Regions from separate parts of the Aedoeadaptatus acetigenes genome, predicted to be linked through region 1. Evidence: riboswitches for the same ligand, from Rfam matches in the RefSeq annotation. Region 1 holds a riboswitch; each other region holds the start of a gene.

Region 1 (7,649 bases):
TTCCGACAAATGGTTGGAAGGCAGGGGCGAGCGGGGCTTTTCCATGGGCTACTTCGACGAAGCATACCTGAACCGGGCGCCCATGGCCGTGGTAAAAGACGGGGCAGGGGAGATGATCGCCTTCGCCAATCTCATGCCCGTTTACAAAGAGGGTTGGGCCACCATCGACCTCATGCGCTACGATCCCCAAGAAGCCCCGGCGGGCACCATGGACTTTATCTTCCTGAATCTTTTCGCTTACTTTAAAGACCAAGGCAAAATCGCCTTCGACCTGGGCATGGCACCTCTGGCTAATGTAGGCATCAACGAACACAGCTTTTTGCAGGAAAAACTGGCCTACTTCGTGTATAAATTCGGCAGCAGCCTTTACTCCTTTGAAGGGCTGCGCAGCTTCAAAATGAAATACGCCGCCTATTGGGAGCCGAAATACACGGGCTACAGCCATCGGAGCAGCCTGCTCTTTACGGTGCTGAGCCTGGTGCGAATCGACCGAAGGGGGTCGAGGAAAGAAAATTAGCGCATCTTCCGTTGAATGCGGCTTAAAATATCGTCGCCGGACATGAGGGATTTTAGATTGTCTCGGTCAAGGAGCAGAATTTTGTTTTCGCGAAGGGCCTTTTTCGCTTCGGAATCCAAGACGGCGGAATCCATGAGAAGCACCTTCTTTTCCTTTACCTCTTTCGGGAAGTGGGCGAGGATACTGTCCAAATGTTCCGCATGGGCCACGCCTTCGATGGCGATGCGCTTAATTTCCACGGCGTAGACGAGGCCGTCTTTTTCCATGGTAAAATCGTAGGGAAGCTCGGGATTGTCGTAGTCGTTTTCCAAAATCTCGTAGCCGCAGCGGGAAAAGGCCATGGCCGCCAAGCGCTCGTGGGTCATTTCCTCTTCCAAAAGCTTTAAGGCGCTGACCAGATGAAGGGGATCCAATTTCAAGACGGCGGTGCAGCCGTAGGAGTCGTCTTTTTTCGGAAAATGCTTCACGTCAAAGGCGATCATGCGGTCTTCCACCACGGTAAAATAGCCGTGGGCGATGGCGTTTCGCATGTGGCGCACCAAGGCGGAAATTTTGGTCTCGTGCTCCCCGGTGGTGAGGATCACCTTCTGGCAGTTGGTGCAAATGGCTTCCATGTAGTAGTCGACGATGTCGTCGTCAATGTAATCCAAAAACAAAATGTCCTCGGCATTCAGGTGAAGGGCCTCGGAGACCAAGCCGAAGCTGAAATCCTCGTAAAGGGGCTCGGTAATCAACACATTGGAAGGGGACTGAAAGGAATTAATATTGGGCACGTACCACAAGAGATACTCCAGGGCCCGGGTGATGGCCTCGGAGAGAGGCAGCGGCCGCGGGTCGTGGACGATGGAGTAGTCTTTTTTTACGTGGTGGTCGCAGTCGTAGGAAAAATATTTAAAGCGGGGAAGATGCCCGTTGTGGTTTGTCATAAGTCACGTCCTTTCTTGTTCGTATCTTTATTATAGCCCGAAGTAAAAAACTTCGCCATGGGAGAAAAGGGCACAAATCAGCGAAAAACACTTGACAGATACTGCGGTTTGCTCTATACTAATTGCTAGTGTTTTAAAGCCCCGGAAACTTTTGAACATTATCCCTTTTGATATAGCAGGAGGTCATCCATGAAGACAACCATGGCGAAAGCCAATGAAGTAGATAGAAAATGGTACGTCATCGATGCCGAAGATAAAGTCCTCGGCCGCTTGGCTACCGAAGTCGCAACGCTTTTACGCGGCAAGCACAAGCCCATTTACACCCCCCACGTGGACACCGGCGATTACGTTATCGTCATTAACGCCGATAAGGTAAAATTAACCGGAACCAAATGGGACAACAAGATTCACGCATCCCACACCGGTTACCCGGGCGGACGTCGCGAAGTTGTTTACAAAGAAATTCGCGAAAAGCACCCGGAACGCGTCATCGAATACGCGGTCAAGGGCATGCTTCCCAAGAGCCGTTTGGGTCGGTCCATGTTCGGTAAATTAAAAGTTTACGCCGGTCCGGACCATCCCCACGAAGCGCAAAAACCGGAAGTCTACGAAGTGTAAGGAAGGGTGAATTACATGGCAGATCAAATTAGAGCAACAGGTAGAAGAAAAACGTCCGTAGCCCAAGTCAGACTCCTCTCCGGTAGCGGCAAATTCCTCGTCAACGGCAGAGAACTCGACGACTTCTTCGGTTACGAAACCTTACGTACCGTGGCAAAAGAGCCCTTAACCATTACGGAAACCGAAGGCCAATACGACGTCCTCGTCAAGGTCAACGGCGGCGGCTACACCGGACAAGCCGGTGCCATCCGCATGGGTCTTGCACGCGCACTGCAAGAAGCCAATCCCGATTTCCGTCCCGTTCTTAAAAAAGCAGGTTTCTTGACCCGCGACCCGAGAATGAAGGAAAGAAAGAAATACGGCTTGAAGAAAGCCCGTAAATCTCCCCAATTCTCCAAACGTTAAGCACATACAGACAAACACCGCCGAGAGCGGTGTTTTTTTGTTGCGCAAAAAAACCGCCGGTTTTTCCGGCGGCTTGGGCGAAGTTATTTTAACAAATGCAAGTCTTTTACCATGGCGATAAGATCGTCTTTGTCCGCGCCTTCGGCGGAGATGGAGACGAGGAGGCCGTCTCGTTCGAAGTCGGCATCACGGCCTTGAATGATGACCTTTACGCCGTCCACATTGACTTCGTAGATTTTGCCTTCGCCGCCGGTTTCATAGGCGGTTTCAGGAGACGAGATTCGCTCGTTAAGGTAGATGGTCTTGCCGTCTTTTTCATAGGTGAAGGCGACGTAATCGGAAAGTGTCCCCGGATCGGCGAAGATTTCCGATTCCACGTAGTTGTATTTCTCCGAGAAGACCAGGGGATTGAAGTTTAATTTTTTGGCGATAACATCCACCGGGGCCTTGTCGCCCGTATCTTTTTTCACTTCGTCGGCGTACTCAAAGGTGACTTCGCCGGTGCGGGTGGCTTCGTCGTAATTGCTTCCCACGATTTCCCGGCCGTCTTTGGAGTAGACGTGCTCTGCATTTTTCAGGACTTCGAGGTCGGTGATTTCATTTCCCTCTTTGTCGAAGACCTTTCCCTTTAATTCGTCGGGGAAGGGGATGGCCACGGCCGGCTCGTCTTCGTTAACGACGATGCGGCCCGAGGGGCTTACAGCTTGTTTCACCGTGTTCACGATGCCGCCGCCGAAGCTCGTAAAGGGGAGGGTGGCGATTAAAAGGGCGCAGGCCGCGGCGATGGCGGGCTTTTTATATTGTTTCTTTTGTTTATTTTTCATTTTTGCGTAGACCTCCTGCTTGTCTTTTTCATCGGTAGCGTAGAGATTTTTTAAATTTTGGCTTACGTCAACCTGGGGGTTTTTATTTTTATTCATAATAGGCCTCCATTTCTTTTCGCAATTGATTCAGCAGGCGGTGGATCATGACGCCCACGTGATTGGGATTCGTGTCCATGAGTGCGGCGATGGTCTGATTGGAAAGCTCCGCACCGAATTTGTAGCTGACCAACAACTGATCCCGGGGCTTCAGTTTTTTCACGGCACAGCGCAAATAGGCGATTTCTTCTTTGTTTTCCATTTGTTCTTCGGTCGTGGGATCTTCCTCCGCCATGTCTTTTGCTGCAGTGATAGGCAACCACTGAAAGCGATTCTTTCTGCGGTAGTAGTCTTTCACATGATTGCCGGCGATGGTATAGAGCCACACCTCGAAGCTGCCTTTTTTCGGATCGTAGGCGGAAAATTTCCTGTAGATCTTAAGAAAAATATCCGCCGTGAGATCCTTGGCCACTTCTCGATTGCCGGTGCGGTAGGTGACGAAACGAAAGACGGGCTCGAAGTAGCGATCGTAGACCGCTTCAAATGTGACGGTATCGTCCATGACCGTCGGCATGTCGGTGGTTTTATCCATTGGCTTCACCTCCTTGTCCTTTCACTTGTATATACGCGGGAAGGTGTTCTTTATTACAAAATTTCTCGTTTTATTTATTGTACCGAGTGGGGGATAAAATTTTAACCGTGTGGCGACAAAATCTCTTTACAGGGTAAGCTATAAGTGGTATCATAATGAAAGGAAAACATTTCCTGAACTTCATATATTCTTCGGGGCGAGGTGCAATTCCTCACCGGTGGTAAAGTCCACGAGTCGTATGATTGAATCGGTGCAATTCCGATACCGACGGTATAGTCCGGATGAAAGAAGAAGCGAAGGCAACTTTTGTTGTCTTTCATTTGATTGTCACTCCGAAGCATTGCGCTTCGGTTTTTTTAATGCAGGAGGCTTTATGGATGAGCAGTATATGAATCGGGCATTGACTCTTGCGAAAAAGGGCTTGGGCAAGACCAAGACCAATCCCATGGTAGGCGCCGTCTTGGTAAAGGACGGGCGAGTCATCGCCGAGGGCTACCATCACGGTTTCGGCCTGGACCATGCCGAGGTGGATTGCCTGAAGCAGGTGGAGGAATCGCCGAAGGGCGGCACCATGTATGTGACCTTGGAGCCTTGCTTCCACTACGGAAAGACGCCGCCCTGTGTCGTGGCCATCGAGCGGGCGGGGATCGCCCGGGTAGTGGTAGGCACCTTGGATCCCAATCCAAAGGTCGCCGGTCGCGGCGTCGCCGCTTTGGAAGCGGCGGGGATTCAGGTGGATGTAGGCGTCCTTGAGGAGGCATGCCAATCCCTGAACCGGGCCTTTTTCACGAGCATTTTGACGCAGACGCCCTATGTGATTTGTAAATTCGCCACTACATTGGACGGCAAGATTGCCACGGATACAGGCGAAAGCCAATGGATCACATCGGAGGCGGCGCGGAAGGACGGTCATAAGCTTCGCGGTGCAGTGGACGGAATTCTCGTGGGCACCAACACGGTGATCAAGGACAATCCCCGCCTCAGCAATCGCAGCGGCGAAGGAGAGGATCCCACGCGGATTATTTTGGACCGCCGCGGCGCCGTGAATCTCGAGGCCAATGTCTACGACGGCACTCAGCCCACCATCGTCTACACGGTGCACATGGAGGAGGCCAAGATGAAGGCCCTAAAAGAACGGGGCGTCGTCGTGGAAGTCGTGAAAGAGAAGAAGGGCAAGCTGGATCTTCGGGCCGTGTTAAAGGACCTATACGCCAAGGACATGGGCCGCATTTTGGTGGAAGGGGGCGGACGCCTCCACGGCAGCCTCATCGACGAAGATTTAGTGGATGAATTCGCCCTCTACCTAGCCCCGACCTTGTTCGGCGGCGGAAAAGATGCCGTCGCGGGCCGCGCCATCGCGTCCTTAAGTGAGCGGCGGGACTTCGCCTTTGACGAGGTGAAGATGCTGGGGCCGGACCTGTTTGTAGGAGGGGTCAGAGGATGTTTACGGGAATCGTAGAGGAAGTGGGCACCGTGGCTGCTCTTGAAAAGCGGGGCGAGAGGATCGTCCTGCGGGTCAAGGCGCAGACGGTGCTTGAGGACACGAAGATCGGCGATTCCATCGCCACCAACGGCGTCTGCCTCACGGTAACCTCCATGGCGGAGGGCACCTTTACGGCGGACATGATGACGGTGACGGCGAAAAAATCCGCTCTGGACCGCTTGCGGCCGGGAAGTGCCGTGAATCTGGAGCGGGCCCTTCTTCCCGCGAGCCGCATGGGCGGACACATCGTCCAGGGTCACGTGGACACGGTGGGAGAGGTGAAGGGCATCGAGCCACACGAAGGGGGCTATCTCCTTCACATCGCCGTGAAGCCGGACTGGGCGCCTTATTTCGTGGCCCAGGGCTCGGTGGCCCTAAACGGCGTCAGCCTAACCATCGCCCGGGCGGGGCGGAACGATTTTTCCGTCTCCCTGATTCCGGAGACCTTGCGCTCCACCAATTTAGGTGAGCTGAAGCCCTCAGATCCCATCACCGTGGAATTCGACATCGTGGGCAAGTATTTATTGAGACAAAGTGAAGTGGCGGAAGAAGCTTCTGCCCTTGATATGAATTTTTTAAGAAAGCATGGATTTTAGGAGGAAATTATGTGGAACACAATTGAAGAAGCAATCGACGCGCTGAAAGCAGGCAAGATGATCATTGCCGTGGATGCGGAAGACCGTGAAAACGAAGGGGACATGATCGTCGCCGCCGAAACCTGTACCACGGAGCAATTAAATGCCATGGCTACCTACGCCAAAGGCCTGATCTGTATGCCCATGAGCCAAAAAGAAGCGGATCGCCTGCACTTAAAGCCCATGGTCTCCAAAAACAGGGACAATCACGAAACGGCTTTTACCGTCACCATCGACCACGTGGACACCACCACGGGGATCAGTGCTGTGGAACGGGCATTCACCGCCAGAAAAACCGCCGATCCCAATTCGAAAGCCGAAGACTTCCGCCGCCCGGGCCACATGTTTCCTCTTATCGCCAAGCCCGGCGGGGTATTGGAGCGTGAAGGGCACACGGAAGGCACCGTGGATTTATTGCGCCTCGCCGGTTTAACGGAGGTGGGTCTTTGCTGTGAAATCATGGAAGATAACGGAGAAATGATGCAGCGGGACCGCATCTGCGAACTGGCAAAGGAATTAAACGTCCCCCTCATTAATATCGAGCTATTAAAAGAATACAGAAAGACCCACGATTGCCTTATCGAACGGGTAGCGGAAGCGGACATGCCCACGAAGTACGGCCATTTTAAAGCCGTAGGCTATCGCAACACCTTAAACGGCGAACACCACGTGGCCCTGATCAAAGGCGACATTACAAAAGAGGACGCCATCTTAACCCGCGTCCACTCCGAATGCTTAACCGGCGACGCCTTCGGCTCCCTGCGCTGCGACTGCGGCGATCAATTGCAACGTGCCATGATGCAAGTGGAGGAAGAAGGCAATGGCATCGTCCTTTACATGCGTCAAGAAGGCCGGGGCATCGGTCTTTTGAATAAATTAAAAGCCTACGCCCTTCAAGATGAGGGCATGGACACGGTGGAAGCCAATGTGGCTTTAGGCTTCCCGGAGGATGCCCGGGAATATTACATCGGCGCGCAAATTTTGAAAGATCTCGGCGTGACAAAAATGCGTCTTTTAACCAATAATCCCGACAAGGTGTATCACCTGGAACAATACGGCATGGAAATTGTAGAACGCGTACCCATTGAAATTCAATCCCACGAAAACGACCACTTCTATTTGGAAACCAAAGCCAAAAAGCTGAACCACTATTTACACGAATTCGGCTGCGATTGCCACGGACACGTGGAAAAACAAAGCAAGGAGGCCAACCGATGAAAATTATGGAAGGAATGTTAAGAGGTGAGGGAAAATCCTTCGCCATTGTCGTCAGCCGTTTCAATGATTTTATTACGTCGAAACTTTTAGACGGCGCCTTGGACTGCTTGTACCGTCACGGCGTGAAGGACGAGGACCTAAGCCTGGTGCGCGTGCCCGGAGCTTTTGAAATTCCCGTGGCGGCACAAAAGCTGGCCCAATCCGGCAAGTACGACGGCGTCATTTGCCTCGGCGCCGTGATCCGCGGAGCCACCACCCACTACGACTACGTCTGCAACGAAGTGTCCAAGGGCATCGCCAAGGTATCGCTGGATACGAATATTCCCGTGGGCTTCGGCATCGTCACCACGGAAAACATCGAACAAGCCGTAGAACGTGCCGGCACCAAGAGCGGC
Region 2 (7,649 bases), on a different contig from region 1:
GGCTTTGGCCTTCGCGGGCTTCCCCGTGGGCCTGATCATGCTCCAGCCCGACTTCGGCACGGCCATGGTCTTTTTATTTTTTATCGCCGTCATGCTGTTTTTTTGCGATTTGGATTGGAAATACATTTTCGGCGCCATGGGGGCGGGCTTTCTGTCTTTACCCATCTTCTACGCCCGACTGGACGATTACCAGAAAGATCGCATTTTAAACTTTTTAAAACCCGACGCCAACACCTCCGGCAGCGGCTACCAAGCCTACGAAGGCCGTGTGGCCATCGGCGACGGCCGCCTCTTCGGCCGCGGCCTCTACCGGGGACCCCAGACCCAGTATAATTTCATCCCCACGAAGGAAACGGACTTTATTTTCCCCGTCCTCGTGGAGGAACTGGGCTTTCTCGGCGGCGCCCTTTTGCTCGTTCTTTACGCCCTGTTATTTTACCGCCTTCTGTCTCTCGCAAAACTCGCCAAGGACAAGGGCGGCCAACTCATGATCTTCGGTTTTTTAAGCGTTCTGTTCATTCACATATGGGAAAATATGGGGATGACCTTGGGGCTCATGCCCGTCACCGGCATTCCCCTCCCCTTTATCAGCTACGGCGGCACCTTTCAAATGGTAAACCTGGCCATGATCGGCCTCTGCTTAAGCGTGCGTTACCACCGCTACGGCACCCACGGCGTGGACCATATGCCGGCGTTTTTCACCGCCCTCGGCGATCGCATGGAAGACATTCGCAGTCGCCAGTGGCAAAAAGAGCGCATGAAACGCTGGCGGTCGTAGCGTCGAAGCCTTCGGTGCGTTTGAGGCGTGTCAGAAAAATGGGCTTATGTTATAATAAGTCTGCTTACTTTATCACGTGCAGTGAGAAAGGACTGTAACATGACGAACTATGAAATTATCACGGACGGCGCCTTAAACGTCAACCCGTCCTTTGTGGATCCCTCGGACTTCCGGATGATTCCCATGGTCGTCTCCATGGACGATGAAGAGTTTCTCATCGGAGAAAACACCCCTTCGGATGTTATTTCGGCCTTTTACCGGGACATTCGGGATTCCGTGGCCACGACCTCGCAGATCTCCCTGTCCATCTATGAAGCCTACTTTCAAAAATTTTTGAACGAAGGCAGGGATGTCTTGTATTTAAGCCTTTCCGGCGGCATCTCAGCCACCTATACCCAGGCTCTTTTGGCGAAAAAAAGTCTGCTCAATCAATACCCGGGCCGGTCCGTCGCTTGCATCGACACAAAAAACTGCGGGCCCGCCGGCGCTTTTCTCGTCAAGCGCGCCGTGTCCAATCGGGCGCGGGGCCTTTCCCTTCAAGAAAACGAACAAGACCTTTTGAATTATTTGGAGCGTGTGGTCTTTACAGGACTGATTACCAATTTGGATCACCTGAGGCGAAGCGGCCGCGCATCGGGCGGAATGGCCCTTTTGGGAAGCGCCCTGAACATTAAACCCATTCTACTTATGAACGACGACGGGGATCTTATCGTCTCCGACAAGGCGCGGGGCACAAAGCAGGCGGCGAAGCGCTTGGTACAAACTCTTCAGGGAAGCATGGACCCCGATGAAACCACGGTGCTTTTGTCCCACGGCGACGACGAAAAATTGGCCCTTACGGTAAAAGAAACCATTTTGGAAAAAACCCCCGCTACGGACGTTTACGTGGACGTATTAACCCCTGTGGTAAGCGCCCACATCGGTCAAGGTGCCTTGGGTATGAGTTTTATACAGAAAATTGCCCACTAACTTCGTCAAAACGTGGAAATGGCGGCCCGTTTCAGGTATAATATATTGTTGAGTAAACAAAGGAGGACACAATGAACACGATTAAATTAAATTTAGTAAAGCGCGAAGACTTAGGTACTTCCGGCGCTAAAAAGACCCGCGCCGAAGGTATGGTCCCCGGCATCTTCTATGCCAAGGATTCCGAACCCGTTGCCGTTGCGGCAAAGGCCAATGAATTGCAAAAAGTCGTCGACGAAGCCGGTACGTCCGCTTTGGTCGATGTCAATGTAAACGGGGAAGATCACAAGATTCTCTTTAAGGAAATCCAAGAACACCCCTTCAAGAACCAATTGCTCCACTTCGATGCCTATGGCGTAAACTTGAAAGAAAAAATCAAGCTCTCCATTCCCGTCGTCTTGGAAGGCCGCGACGACATTCGCGTCCAACCGTCCGTCTTGTTGCAACTTCTCGAAGAAGTCGAAGTCGAATGCTTGCCGACCAGCCTTCCCTCCGAAGGTGTTGTCAATGTCGCTGACATGCAAATCGGCGATACCTTAACCGTCGCCGACTTAGACGTGGCATCCATTGCCGACATCGAAGTCTTAACCGACTTGGACGAAGCCGTCTGCGCACTGCAAGAACCCCGCGAAGAATCCGTTGAAGACGAAGAAGAAGCAAGCGCCGATGCAGCTGACGTACCCACCGTCGGTGAAACCGAAGCGAGCGAAGAAGAAGCTGAAGAAGAATAATCGGACCGCCCCTGCGGTTTGCGAAAGAATAAGATCGGATCGCCGGTCTTATTTTTTTGGGCGCTTTTCCTTTTGCGGGCACGGAAAAAGCGCCGACGGTTTCGTCGACGCTCTGTTAAATCACGATTATTGAACTTGCGGCATATCCTTTTCGAAATCCCATTTGTCTTTGGGATCGGCGAAACGGATGAAAATCGAAGCCAGGGCGAAGAGAGCCAGCAGGCCTTGGTACCAGAGGAAGGGAATGATTTCCACGGGAGAGACAGCTGCCGCGCCCAGTTCCTTGGTGAGCCCGGCGGCGATTAAAATTTGTGCGCCGTAGGGAATGATCCCTTGCATGACGCAGGAAAAGGCGTCGAGCAAAGACGCCGAGCGCCTGGGATCCACCTTAAAGTCTTTGGAGATTTCCTTGGCCACGGGGCCGTCGATAATAATGGCCACCGTATTGTTGGCCGTGGCGGCGTCCGTTACAAGGGTCAAGAGGGCGATGGAAACTTCCGCCGACTTCACGTCCTTGGCAAAGCTGCGGATCTTTTGGACCAACCATTCGATGCCGCCGTTTTGCGAAACCATGTAGGACAGGCCGCCGGTTAACATGGACAGGAGGAAGATCTCGAACATGCCGCTAAAGCCGTCGAAAATGTTTTGGGCGAAGGTCATCATGGTGAGCCCGCCGGTGGCGATGCCGATAACACCTGAAAGCACGATGCCGCTGGCGAGAACCAAAAAGACATTCATGCCGGCCAGCGCCGAAATCAGCACGAACAAGTAGGGGATGATCAAGACGAAGCTGTAGCTTAAGTCGTCGAGCACCACTTCCCCCGTAGGCTTGCCTACAAAGAGAAAGATCACGAAGGTGATAATCGCAGCGGGAAGGGCGATTTTAATATTCGCCCGGAACTTGTCTTTCATTTCCACATTTTGCGTCCTGGTGGCGGCGATGGTGGTATCGGAAATGACGGAGAGATTGTCGCCGAACATGGCGCCGCCCACCAAAGCGCCGATAACCAGGGCCAGGGACAGATTTCCCTTTTGGGCCACGCCCACGGCAATGGGGCCCACCGCCGAAATGGTGCCCACGGATGTGCCGGTGGAGAGGGAAATGAAGCAACTGATGAGAAAAATCCCGGCGGTAATGTATTGAACGGGGATCATGGACAGGGCGAAGTTAACCACGGAGTCCACGCCGCCGGATGTTTTCGACACGGTGGCGAAGGCGCCGGCCAATATGTAAATCAAACACATGATGATGATGTTTTCGTCGCCGCAACCCCGCACAAAGGAATTGAATTTGTCGTCGATCGTGCCTTCAAACATAATAAAAGCGAGCACGATGGCCGGTAAGATACACACCGGTGCCGCCACTTGGTAAAAGGCCATTTCCACGCCTCTTGCATTTAAGATCAAGCCCGTGGCAAGGTAAACCAATACAAAGAGAATAAAGGGCAAGAGCGCCGCCCCGTTGGCTTTTACTTTCAATTTGCCGTCTTCCATGACTTCCTCCTTACGAACGTTAAAAAATAGTGCGGAATGCTCCCCTGTTTTTTGATGAGCAATCGTTTTTCCTTTAAATTATTATAGTGTTTGCGCCCGCATTTGTAAAGAAAGCTTGACTACCCTTCCGGGCAAGAAAAAACCCGCTTCGAAAAGCGGGTGTTTCGATCAGTCGTGCAGGAAATGGGAGACGCGCTTGTACAAGGCCAAGGTCGCCGCCGAAACGATGAGCCCCTTCACCAAATTAAAGGGCACGATGCAATAGACCATGAGGTCCCAAAGGGATTTCACCCGAGGCGTTACGGCCCGGCCCATGTTGATGATGGCTTCCATGGGCATGATCTTGCCGTAGAGGGGAAAGACCACGAAGTAATTGCTCAAGGTGGCCACGAGGGTCATGCCGATGACGCCCATCAACAAACCGACGACGGCGCCGCGATAGGTTCTATGGCGGCTGTAAAATTTCGCCGAGAGACCGACGAAGAGGGCGCCGACGATAAAGTTCGACAACTCCCCGACCCCGCCGGTGGTGGTGCCCCGAACGAAAAAGGTGAGGATGCACTTCACCAGTTCGATGGTGATCCCCGCCACGGGACCCATAGCGAAGCCGCCGATTAAGGCCGGCATGTCGGACAAGTCGATTTTTATAAATGGCGGCGCAATAAAGGCCAAGGGAAATTCGACGTACATAAGTAGAAATGCGATGACGGATAAGAGGGACAGACGCGTCAGGTTTCGTGTGGAATAACGCGCCTTCGTCCGCTGAATTTGATTCATGGTACCTCCTTGTCGGGCACAAAAAAAGCCCGCGTCCTCGGGCATAAAAACATGAAAAAAAAGATCTTCTTTCATCCGGACTTTTACCGTCGGTATTGGAATTGCACCAATTCAGTCTTTCGACACGTGGACTTTACCACCGATGAGGAATTCCACCTCGCCCTGAAGATTTATAATCTTTGATTTGTCCTTATTATACCACGTTTGTAGATAAATGAAAACCTTTTTCAGAAAATGTCGGCAACAAAAAAAGCCCCGCAGGGCTCTTTTGCGCAATCATGCTTTTTACTGGTTCTATGTCAACCATTGGGGAGTCTAGTGAAAACTAGGCTCCTTTTTGTTTTCCTAAAAGCCATTCATCACCGACCTTTTGAACAAACGAAAAGCAGTTTCGTTCGAAAATGATGAAAGTTTTGCATCCCAAAGGCCACACGCTTCACGGTCTTGATCTTGTTGTGCGTTCCTTCCACGTAGCCGTTACTCCACGGGTAATCAAAGCTGTTGGTAATCTCCTCGAACCAGTTGGTGTAAGCGCGCAAGCAGTAGCGCCACTCCTTTAGCCCGCTTTTCTTAGCCTCTTCCATCCATGTTGAAAGAGCAGTAGCAGCGGCTTCTTTGTTTTTCTGAGAAAGGACGTAGGTGTAAAAGCCTTCTTTTAAGACGTAAGCGGTTCGAATGGCATCGCTCTTTTCGAGCATGGTGGCGACGAGGCTTTTCTCCCCTTGAGTGAGGTCTTTAGCCGGCTTTTTCAGGAGGCTACGGCTTCGTTTAAACCATTTTCTTTCTGTTACCGTCATCCGTTTCTGTTCCCGCTTCCTGACGTTTTCCAAGGCCCAATGGACTTGGCGGATAAAATGGTACCGGTCGATGACGTGGGTACTTTGTGGAAAGAAAGCCTCTTGAACGCCTTTAAAGGTGCCGCACATATCGCTGACAAAGATTTCAACGCCGCGCCTTTCCGCTCGATCGATGGAAGAGAAATACGCGGCTAAATCCTTGCCGTAGCGCGTCGGAAGAATGTCGATGATCCGATGAGCCTCCCCATCGGCCAAGGTGGTTTGGTACTTGCTTCCGCCGCTGTCTCCCTTAAACTCGTCGATACAAAAGACGCGAGGCAACTTTTTTCTGGGCACAAATAAACAAGCCACGATACGGAAAATACTCGTCGTTGAAATCCCCACCTCCTTAGCCAGCTCCGATACAGACCGGATATCTCGAAACGCATCCACCACATAAGCGATTAAGCGCTTTGTCATCTGTTTGCCCTTGGCGGCAAAGGAAAGAGGTGCCTCAAAGCGCGCCCCGCAATCCTTGCAATCATACCGTGTCTTCTTAACCCGCAGAAGCACGTGCTTTCGGCGCATCGGTGCGTCCCGAAGCACTTGCTCCCGGTGATCGTGGACCCAAGCGTGGGTCGAGCCACAGTGAGGACAAACCCGATCATGAACGGGTTTGCAGTCAATGGTAATGAGCCGTCTTTCTTCTAAAACAGCGGTAACCTCGACGTCTTGGATTCCTAAAAGTAATGTGGTAATATTGTTTTGCACTTGTTTGACCCCCTTTATTATTTTGTGGTGATTTAATTTTAGGCGATAGGGAAAACAAGTGCTATCTTTTTGCACAAAAATATCCATTGAGGAGCTTACTCCCCAATGGATATTATAGAGCCTTTTTACTTGCCGACGATCATTTCGGAAAGACGCAGGGGTTCGATGTATTCGTCCCCTTTATAGACGCGCATATTGCCGCCGGAGACTTCGTCGATTAAAACGACTTCGTCGCTGCCTTCCAAGCGGCCGAATTCCAATTTAATGTCGTACATTTCAAGGCCCCGCGCCTTTAAGTCGTCGTAGATCACTTGAGAAATGGAGCGAGTGAGTTCCTTGATGCGGTCGTATTCCCCTTCTTTTAAAATGCCCAAAAGAACCAGGGCGTCTTCGTTGATCAGAGGATCTTGGCGTTCGTCGTCTTTTAAGGTAAATTCCACGTAACGATTTAAATCGTCGCCGTCCTTGGCGTATTTGCCGTAGCGGCGGATGAAGCTGCCCGTGGCTTTAAAGCGGCAGATCACTTCCAGGCCCTTACCGAATACTTTGGCGGGCTTGATTTCCATGAGACGATTGTCAACGTCGGCGGAAATGTAGTGCGTAGGGATTTTATCTGCTTCGAATTTTTCAAAAAAGTATTTGCTCATGGCGATGCATGCGCGGCCGGAACCTTCGATGGAAAGGCCTACTTGGTTTTCACCGGGATCGAAGACGCCGTCTTTGCCCGTGACGTCATCTTTAAAGTAGAAATAGGTCTTGCCGTCTTCTTGTCGAATGTCCTTCGTCTTTCCTTCGTAAATGGTTTTCAAAATACCCTCCTGTCATACAAGCAAATCGTACAACTTATTTTACAACAAATGGCCGCGGGAAAACAGGGCTCGGGCAAAATTTTCCTCTATTTTCACAGTAATTTTTCAATGGATGAAAAAAGCGCCCCGCGGCGCTTTTATCAGATGGCGTGTTTATTGGAATTATAGATGACTACGGGCATGCCCATAAAGGCATTTTCGTAGAAGGTCGGCGCTTTCGACGGAGGCGTGTTGACGCAGCCGTGGCTGCCGCCGCCTAAATAAATTCTGCCGCCGTAACTTCCCCGCCAGTTGGAGTCGTGAATGCCGCATCCCGTCCAGTTAAAGGGCATCCAATATTTCACATAGCTCTTCCAGGTTTCCCCGGTCAGGTAGCGGTTGCGCTCTTTGGCCCAGATTTCCTGGGTGCCGGTGGGCGTTCCGTTTCCGGCGTAGGGATTGCCGGTAACGACGGGGGCGTCGATGACGAGATTGCCTTCTTTGTAAAGCCACATGTGTTGGCGGGCGATGTCGATTTCGATGTAGCTGTTGCCCAAGTCGTTGACGT
Region 3 (7,649 bases), on a different contig from region 1:
GCGTCATGATCGAAACTTCCGATCTTTGGGAACAAGGGCCGGCCCATTACACCGTGTTTAATTTCTCCCTTCTCGACGGCAAGTTCATCGACGACGATGCCCTTATGAAGCATTTCGGCGTGGCGAAGGGCGAGCTGTTGGGACTCATCGAAAACAGCTTGGTCGAAGCGCAGGCTAAAGAAACGAGCATTTATTATCGAGATAGCACCGATTCGTCCTATTTCTACAATCCGAACCACTACACCGGTTTGGTGCTAAACAATCTCTGGGACAAAGGCGAGGCTCCGGATCAACGGATCTATATCGACGAAGTGGGCGCGCCTATGTTTGTCTGCGCCCAATCCATCGACCCGGACGCGGGACTGTGCCCGCCCCTTTTAAAACTGAGGGCCGACAAATTTGACGCAGATCCCATATCCGATGTTTATGTAAGAATGGCGAGAAAACTCGGCGTCGATCCGGCCGATGAAAACCACAAGGCCTTCATCATCCACCTGGGTGCCGCCTTTGACGAAGGGAGCTTGAAAGAGACCTTGGCGAAACTACACGCTTGGACAGGCGTGTTCACCAATTGGGAAGATCCGAACATGCTTCTTTCCGTGAAAGAGAGCGAGGGCGGCGACAGGCCCTATCTCAATGGAGAGGAATGCTACCTGGTGATTCCCAAGTACAAGAACGCCTCTGTTTGCCTCAAAGAACTTGCGATTTCAGAGGGCGGAAAGCTGAAGGAAGAGGACAATCCCTCCTTTGATACCCTTGGAACCACCGGCATCACCTTTATTTGCCAAAACATCAGCGACATTGCCCCAAACGGCAAGATCACCATTCGCTACAGAGACGATATCACGGCATTTTCTCCCTCCATCAGCTTGAAGGACGGAAGCATGATGCTTCCCGATAAAGTCACCGACGCGGAGGCCATTCTCCATTGGAAAGATCTCGTGGAAAAAGACGGCTATTCCAATATGATGTTTGAACGCTTCATGTCCGTTATGGGCAAGGGCTAAGAATGCCTCGGGCATGAGAAAAGGCGGCGATTGATGAAAAAGCAAATGCGTAAGAAAAAGAAGTTGCTTCTTTTGTGCATCCTGCTGTGCTTTCCCGTTCCATGGAGCGGCGAAGAGGGCGTTGTGTCCTCTTATCGCGCCCTTTTGTATTCCTATACGAGGTATCGCGTGTTGAAAAGCTACCTATTCTACGACCGGCGAATTTTCCATCTTTCCCTTTAATTTCTTGTAGGAATTCGGCCGGCAGAGCGCATTTTTATTCCTGCGTTCCTTTGTGGTATGATAATGGCATTAGACGAAGTGTGGTCGAAGAGGGAAAGAGGCCTTTTGTTGAAGCCACGGCTTGGGAATGAACGTGAAAAAAGAGAAATAAATGAAAAAAACCTCGACATGGTAATTTTTCCCCGGTCGGGGTTTTTGATTCGCCAAAGGGCATTCACTGCCCGGGATTCCCTTTCGGGCAGGGGAATTGTAAAGAAGAGAGAAGTTGCGGAGGACAAGTTGTTAGCAAAAAAGAGAAATGCGATTTTATTAAGTATTCTTGCCATGCTCCTTTGGGGGAGCGCCATTCCCTTAATAAAATGCACCTTTACGGAGTTGGGCATCGGCCAAGGGGATGCGGGGCTAAAAATCTTGGTGGCGGGGATCCGGTTTTTACTGGCCGGTTTTTTGACTCTCATCTATTTTAAGGTGAGCGAAAAGGGGCGGCGGATCGCCTTTAAGGAAGTCAATTGGAAATTCGTCGTGATCCTGGCTTTGATTCAAACGTCCTTGCAATACATTTTCTATTACATCGGCCTTTCTCACGTGGCCGGCGTGAAATCGTCGATTATCCAATCCACCAATGCCTTTCTCGTCGTATTAATTTCGGCGATCTTGATCCCGAACGAAAAGGTGAACCCGAATATTCTCATCGCCCTCCTATTAGGGACTGCAGGCATCATTATTTCCAATGGCCCGGCGGAGAACACCGGCGGCGTGCGCTTTGTCGGGGAAGGCTTTGTGCTCATCGCCACCACCCTAAACGCCTTGGCCTCGGTGATGATTCGAAAGTACGGAAAGGGCGTAAATTCCTTTATCCTTACGTCCTTTCAATTTATGATCGGTGCCGTGGTGCTCATCCTCCTGGGGCTCGCCATCGCCGGCAGGCCCTTGGCCCTGACGCCGAAAGCTTGCCTCATGATTTTATACGGCTCCTTTATCTCGGCGACCTCCTTTTCCATTTGGACTTCGGTGCTGCAACACTACCACGCCAATGAATTCGGCGTCTACAAACTGTTTATACCGATCTTCGGTTCCCTCCTGTCGGTCCTCGTATTGGACGAAGCATTTACCCTAAACATGGCCGTGGGCCTGGCTTTGGTCCTCTTCGGCTCCTTTATACTAAACAAGAAAAAAATAAGTTTCGGAAAGTAGAAAAAATCGGAAAACCGGCGTCGACGATGAAGCGGACGTCGGTTTTTTTGTCACGTAAGCGGGCGATTTTGATGGAGAGGGATTTTATGATAAACTATTTAAGTTAAGTAATGGCATTTCACAAAGGAGAATGAATGAATAAAAAAACACTAAGCATTATTTTCGCCTACGTCGGCGTCCTCACCGGAGCCGGCCTGGCCAGCGGGCAGGAGCTCATGCAGTATTTTCTGTCCTTCGGCCTTCCCGGGATCTACGGCATCGCCGCGGTGGGCGTGCTGCACGTGGTGGTGGGCGGCATTGTGCTTCAATTAGGCAGCCACTTCGTCGCCGAAAGCCACATCGACGTGTTGGACGAAGTCACCTCCACCGCCGTGACGAAATTCATGGACTACGCTCTTATCGTCAATTGCTTTTTAATGGGCTTTGTTATGATTGCCGGCGCCGGATCGAATCTGGAGCAACAATTCGGCCTGGCGCCCTGGATCGGTTCCCTTCTGTGCACGGCCCTCATCGTCGTCGTGGGCATGTTGGATTTCGATAAAGTGGCCAAAATCATCGGAGCCTTCACGCCCTTGGTCCTGGTCTTTACCTTGATCGGCGCGGTCTACACCATGGTCAAGGCGAGCCCGGACGTGGCGCTTTTAGACAGCTTGGGCAAAACTCTGCCACCGGCGCTTCCCAACCTCCCCCTCTCCACCATCAATTACTTCGGCCTCTGCATGATCAGCGGCATTTCCATGGCCTTTGTCTTAGGGGGCAGCAAAACCGACCCGGCCGAAGCGCGCATCGGCGGCATGATCGGCGGCGCCCTCGTGGCCATTCTTACGGGCCTCGTCGGCGTGACGCTCTTTCTCGCCTTGGGAATCGTAAAAGATGCGGACATTCCCATGCAGACCGTTTTAGACAGCGTGCATCCCGCCATGGGCCTCGCCATGTCCATCATCATCTTCGGCATGATCTTTAACACGGGCATGTCCCTTTTTTACTCCGCCGCCAGGCGCTTTTCCGCCACAGAAGGCACCTTTAAGCGCAATCTGATTCTCTTTACCTTGGCGGGCTTCGGCCTGTCCTTCTTGGGATTTAAAAAATTAATGGCGATTCTCTATCCGATATTGGGCTATTTGGGATTGATCCTGATCCTGATTTTAATCGCCGCCTGGATTCGGGAGCGGAGCGAAATCAAATCCGAGATAAAAAAGAGAAAGAAAATCAACCGCCTCACGAGAAAGAAATTGGACGACGACGAAGAGTTTACGAAAAAAGACAAAGAAAAACTGGAAAAACTCGCCGAAGCCTCGATTATCGACGATGAAAAAATCAAAGACGCCGTGGAAGAAGAAGTGGCTGAGGAATTGGAAGAAGAAAATGACGAACAGACAGATTGACCTGAAAAGGAATGGAATCGAGCAGGCGGCTTTCGCGCGTTTGCTCGATTTTTCTGCGTCTGACGCCGCATTTATGGCGATTTTGTCGGATAAGCGCCAGAAAAAACAAAAAATTACATGAAATCATTGACCGCGTCATAAAATAGTGATAGATTAAAGATGAAAGTTTTCTTCGGAAACGAATGTATTCTACTGGCGGTAAAAGCCCGCGAGCGCATAGCTGATTCGGTGCAAGTCCGAAGCCAACAGTCTGGTCTGGAAGGGAGAAGGAGGCTTTTCGGCTTGTTGCCGGATGCCCTTTCCCTTCGTCTTCCGAAAAAAGCATCCGGTGTAAGAAATTCCCTTGGGGAGGCTCATGTCGCCGGATGTTTTTATTTGCGGCAAACTTCCCGAGAGTGAAAAGCGAAAAAGGAAGGTGCATGGTGAAAAAGACGCAAACCGTCGACAGCCCTTTGGCGACGGAGCCGATCTCGAAGCTCCTTATCCGCTACTCGGTGCCGACGACCCTGACCCTTATGGTCAATTACCTTTATAATATCGTCGATCAAATCTTTGTGGGCCGGGGTGCGGGAATCACCGGCATGGCGGCGGTAAACGTGGCCTTTCCCGTCGCCATCCTCGTCAACGCCGTCGCCCTTATGCTCGGCGACGGCTGCGCCGCCAACGTCAGCCTGTGCTTGGGGCGAAAAGATCAAGATACGGCGGATCGCATCTTCGGCCACGGTGTCACCTGGATCATCGTGAGCGGCCTCGTCATGGCCATCATCGGCACCCTGTTCGCGCCGCGGATCGTGCGACTTTTCGGCACCACGGACACGGCCTACGACGAATCCCTCGCCTACCTCAGGACCATCGCCGTCGGCTTTCCCTTTCAACTCATCTGCCCCGCCTTTACTGCCATGATTCGGGCCGACGGTTCGCCGAAATACACGATGAAATGCATGATGGCCGGCGCCGCCATCAATATCATCCTCGATCCGATTTTTATCTTCGGCTTGCATATGGGCGTCGTCGGTGCGGGGATCGCCACGGTCATCGGCGAAGTCGTCGCAGGAAGCCTGTGCCTTCTCTACCTGCGCCGGCTCAAGACCGTGTGCCTCACAAGGGATGCCCTGCGCCCGACGAGAGCCTTGACCCTTCGGATAGTAAAGCTGGGCTTCCCAAGTTTTCTGACACAGGTATTGACCGCATTGGTGCAAATTGTGCTCAACAATCTTATGCGCATCTACGGCGCCGCCACGATCTACGGCAGCGACATGGCCCTCTCCGTTTACGGCATGATGATGAAAGTTTACCAAATTGCCCACGCCATGTTCGTCGGCGTCTCCTCTGCCATTCAGCCCATCAACGGCTACAATTTCGGGGCGAAAAACTACGGGCGGGTACACCATACCTACCGCATGGCCACGACCATCGCCCTGGTCATCTCCGCTTGCTGGTGCGCAGTCTACCTGCTGCTTCCTCGGCAGATCGCCGCGCTCTTTGTCTCCGACAATCCCCTTTACCGGGATTGCGCGGCCCACTTCTTTAGGCTCTACATGATGGCCTTCTTCCTCTACGGCATCCACATGACCACAGCCTCCTTCTTTCAGGGTATCGGAAAGCCCCTCCGCTCCCTGGCGATTCCTCTGGTGCGTCAGGGCGTCCTCCTGATTCCCCTGGCACTCGCGCTCTCCGCCACCTACGGATTGGACGGCGCCCTTTACGCCGTGCCCATTGCAGACAGCCTCACCTGCCTTCTGTGCGTCATCATGGCCCGGGCGGAATTTCGCGGGTGGAAAAAGCGGGGATGGATCGAGGAATGATGGAATAAGGATTTTTAAAAGCAGAAAAATTGCGTGGCAGATAAGGAATGAAAAGAAAAATGATACGACCCGACGCATCTTTCAGGTGGAGTCGGGTTTTTGATTGGAAGAAAAGATGCACCGGGCTACCTAATACTTGAGTAAAAGTGGATAAAGACGTTGATTGACGATAAAATAGATTTGAACATTAGGTATTGGAGGAGAATGTGATGGAAAAGAATCAATTCGGCTGGGTGGATTTTTACGGAGAGTTTGCTTCGAAACTTTTAGATTATAAAAACAGAAGAAAAGAGCTGATAGAGAAGGTCGTGGCGATCTATACCATGACGGGCATCAGCATGCCCACATTGGAAAGAGACAATCAACTCGTCGACATCGATCCCTTTACGGTCTTCGGCCTTTTTAATAAGAAGCTGACGGACAAAAACCGCGTGAAGATTCTCACGGCCATTGCCGAGCTCTTTGACGTCAAGACGGCGGTACCCACGTCATTTGACAGCTTGCCGGTGCTCAATCCTCAGAATGCGACGTTTTATTATTTTGTCGATCAGCGGGGCGCCGAGGACATCGACGATTTGTGGGGCTTGTATGAATCGGCTTTGGCCTATGCACAATCGCCAACGGCAGAGAACCGGAAGACCATGTCCCGTGATTTTAACTTGGTGATGAAGAAAAGAGGCAGCGGTAATAGTAAAATTACCATGGCATTGTACTGGATTGCTCCGGACGCATTCTTAAATCTAGACAGTCGCAATGAATGGTATATTTATGAATCGGGAAAACTGCCTGCCACATTTGTAAAACAGCTTCCTAAAACTGAATCTAAGATGGCCGCTGCAAAATACTTTGAGATCATTGAAGCATTGAAAAGGTATTTGCAGAGCGACGAAAGCCTTTTAAAAGACTTTAAGGAATTGTCATTTGAAGCATGGGTCTATTCGGAACAGGTGAATAAGGAGAAATCAGAGGAAAAGGAAAACAAACTTTCCAATGCCTCAATTCTTCAGTGGTTTGCTCCGTTAATTCAGGCTCTTCGTGATTTAGATGGTTCCGCCACTCCGGCTGAAGCACGGGCAAAAATAATAGAGAATGAAAACTTAACTGAAGAAGAGGTCAGTGTTACCAGAGGAAAAAACAATGTAAACAAATTCGAAAATGAAGTGGCTTTCGCGCGCAGTTACCTTGTAAATGCAGGATACATCGATAAGAGTATTTATGGCGTATGGACTTTAACAGAAGCAGGCATGAATGTTGAGATGACGAAAGAGCTGGCCTCTGATATATTCAAAAATGTTTTGTCAGCCGGCCCGGCTAAGTCGGATAAAAAAACCACTGCGCTTGCGGACGAGGATGTGAAAACGAAGCGCTATTGGATCTACTCGCCCGGGAAAGGTTCCGGTTTGTGGGATGAATTTTACAATTCCGGCATCATGGCCATCGGCTGGGGCGGGATGGGTGATCTGACCGCCTATGACAGCAAGGACGCCATGAAGGCAAAAATGAAGGAGATTTATGACGAAAGCCTTTCCTACATAAATTCTGCCCATTTAACTTGGCAATTTGCCAATGAGATGAAAATAGGCGATGTCGTTTTTGTGAAAAAAGGCATGCACCGGTTGATCGGCCGCGGCGTTGTCATGTCGGATTACGAATTCGACGGCTCAAGAAACGATGAGTTTAAGCATATTCGCCAAGTCGATTGGACTCACCGCGGCGACTGGCCCCATCCGGGAAAAGCGGTCACGAAGACCCTGACTGATATTACGCCTTATTCGGATTATGTAGAAAAGCTCAAAGACATTTTTGAAAATGAGTCCGAAGAGGACGTAGAAGAGGTAGAAAAGATCTATCCGCACTATACAAAGGACGATTTTTTGTCTGATGTTTATATGTCGGAGGAAGAATACGAGAAATTAATCGGCATTTTGCGGATCAAGAAAAATATTGTCTTGCAGGGCGCGCCCGGCGTCGGGAAGACTTTTGCCGCCAAGCGGTTGGCCTTTTCGATGATGGGAGAGAAAGATGTGGAACGAGTG

The links. Region 1 has a riboswitch for FMN ahead of ribD (bifunctional diaminohydroxyphosphoribosylaminopyrimidine deaminase/5-amino-6-(5-phosphoribosylamino)uracil reductase RibD). Riboswitches for the same ligand answer to the same signal wherever they lie in the genome.
Region 2: it holds a riboswitch for FMN, as region 1 does, so the genes downstream of both, OCV31_RS01860 (ECF transporter S component) here and ribD (bifunctional diaminohydroxyphosphoribosylaminopyrimidine deaminase/5-amino-6-(5-phosphoribosylamino)uracil reductase RibD) in region 1, are expected to answer to the same signal.
Region 3: it holds a riboswitch for FMN, as region 1 does, so the genes downstream of both, OCV31_RS07570 (MATE family efflux transporter) here and ribD (bifunctional diaminohydroxyphosphoribosylaminopyrimidine deaminase/5-amino-6-(5-phosphoribosylamino)uracil reductase RibD) in region 1, are expected to answer to the same signal.

What each region holds. Positions count from the first base shown of each region.
Region 1 covers NZ_JAOQJD010000008.1:79,790-87,438, reverse strand. Annotated here, with positions in the region: gene mprF (bifunctional lysylphosphatidylglycerol flippase/synthetase MprF) at 1-517, shown strand, start outside; gene OCV31_RS05775 (restriction endonuclease) at 514-1,443, opposite strand; gene rplM (50S ribosomal protein L13) at 1,633-2,061, shown strand; gene rpsI (30S ribosomal protein S9) at 2,077-2,466, shown strand; gene OCV31_RS05760 (hypothetical protein) at 2,550-3,386, opposite strand; gene OCV31_RS05755 (RNA polymerase sigma factor) at 3,379-3,918, opposite strand; FMN riboswitch at 4,102-4,215, shown strand; gene ribD (bifunctional diaminohydroxyphosphoribosylaminopyrimidine deaminase/5-amino-6-(5-phosphoribosylamino)uracil reductase RibD) at 4,292-5,377, shown strand; gene OCV31_RS05745 (riboflavin synthase) at 5,359-5,997, shown strand; gene OCV31_RS05740 (bifunctional 3,4-dihydroxy-2-butanone-4-phosphate synthase/GTP cyclohydrolase II) at 6,007-7,254, shown strand; gene ribH (6,7-dimethyl-8-ribityllumazine synthase) at 7,251-7,649, shown strand, end outside.
Region 2 covers NZ_JAOQJD010000003.1:19,582-27,230, forward strand. Annotated here, with positions in the region: gene rodA (rod shape-determining protein RodA) at 1-778, shown strand, start outside; gene OCV31_RS01845 (DegV family protein) at 878-1,747, shown strand; gene OCV31_RS01850 (50S ribosomal protein L25) at 1,819-2,475, shown strand; gene OCV31_RS01855 (Na+/H+ antiporter NhaC family protein) at 2,602-3,969, opposite strand; gene OCV31_RS01860 (ECF transporter S component) at 4,138-4,746, opposite strand; FMN riboswitch at 4,806-4,920, opposite strand; gene OCV31_RS01865 (ISL3 family transposase) at 5,106-6,380, opposite strand; gene OCV31_RS01870 (phosphoribosylaminoimidazolesuccinocarboxamide synthase) at 6,419-7,102, opposite strand; gene OCV31_RS01875 (L,D-transpeptidase family protein) at 7,243-7,649, opposite strand, start outside.
Region 3 covers NZ_JAOQJD010000012.1:46,015-53,663, forward strand. Annotated here, with positions in the region: gene OCV31_RS07550 (hypothetical protein) at 1-1,007, shown strand, start outside; gene OCV31_RS07555 (DMT family transporter) at 1,509-2,423, shown strand; gene OCV31_RS07560 (YkvI family membrane protein) at 2,558-3,808, shown strand; gene OCV31_RS07565 (hypothetical protein) at 3,789-3,929, shown strand; FMN riboswitch at 3,973-4,083, shown strand; gene OCV31_RS07570 (MATE family efflux transporter) at 4,228-5,613, shown strand; gene OCV31_RS07575 (AAA family ATPase) at 5,823-7,649, shown strand, end outside.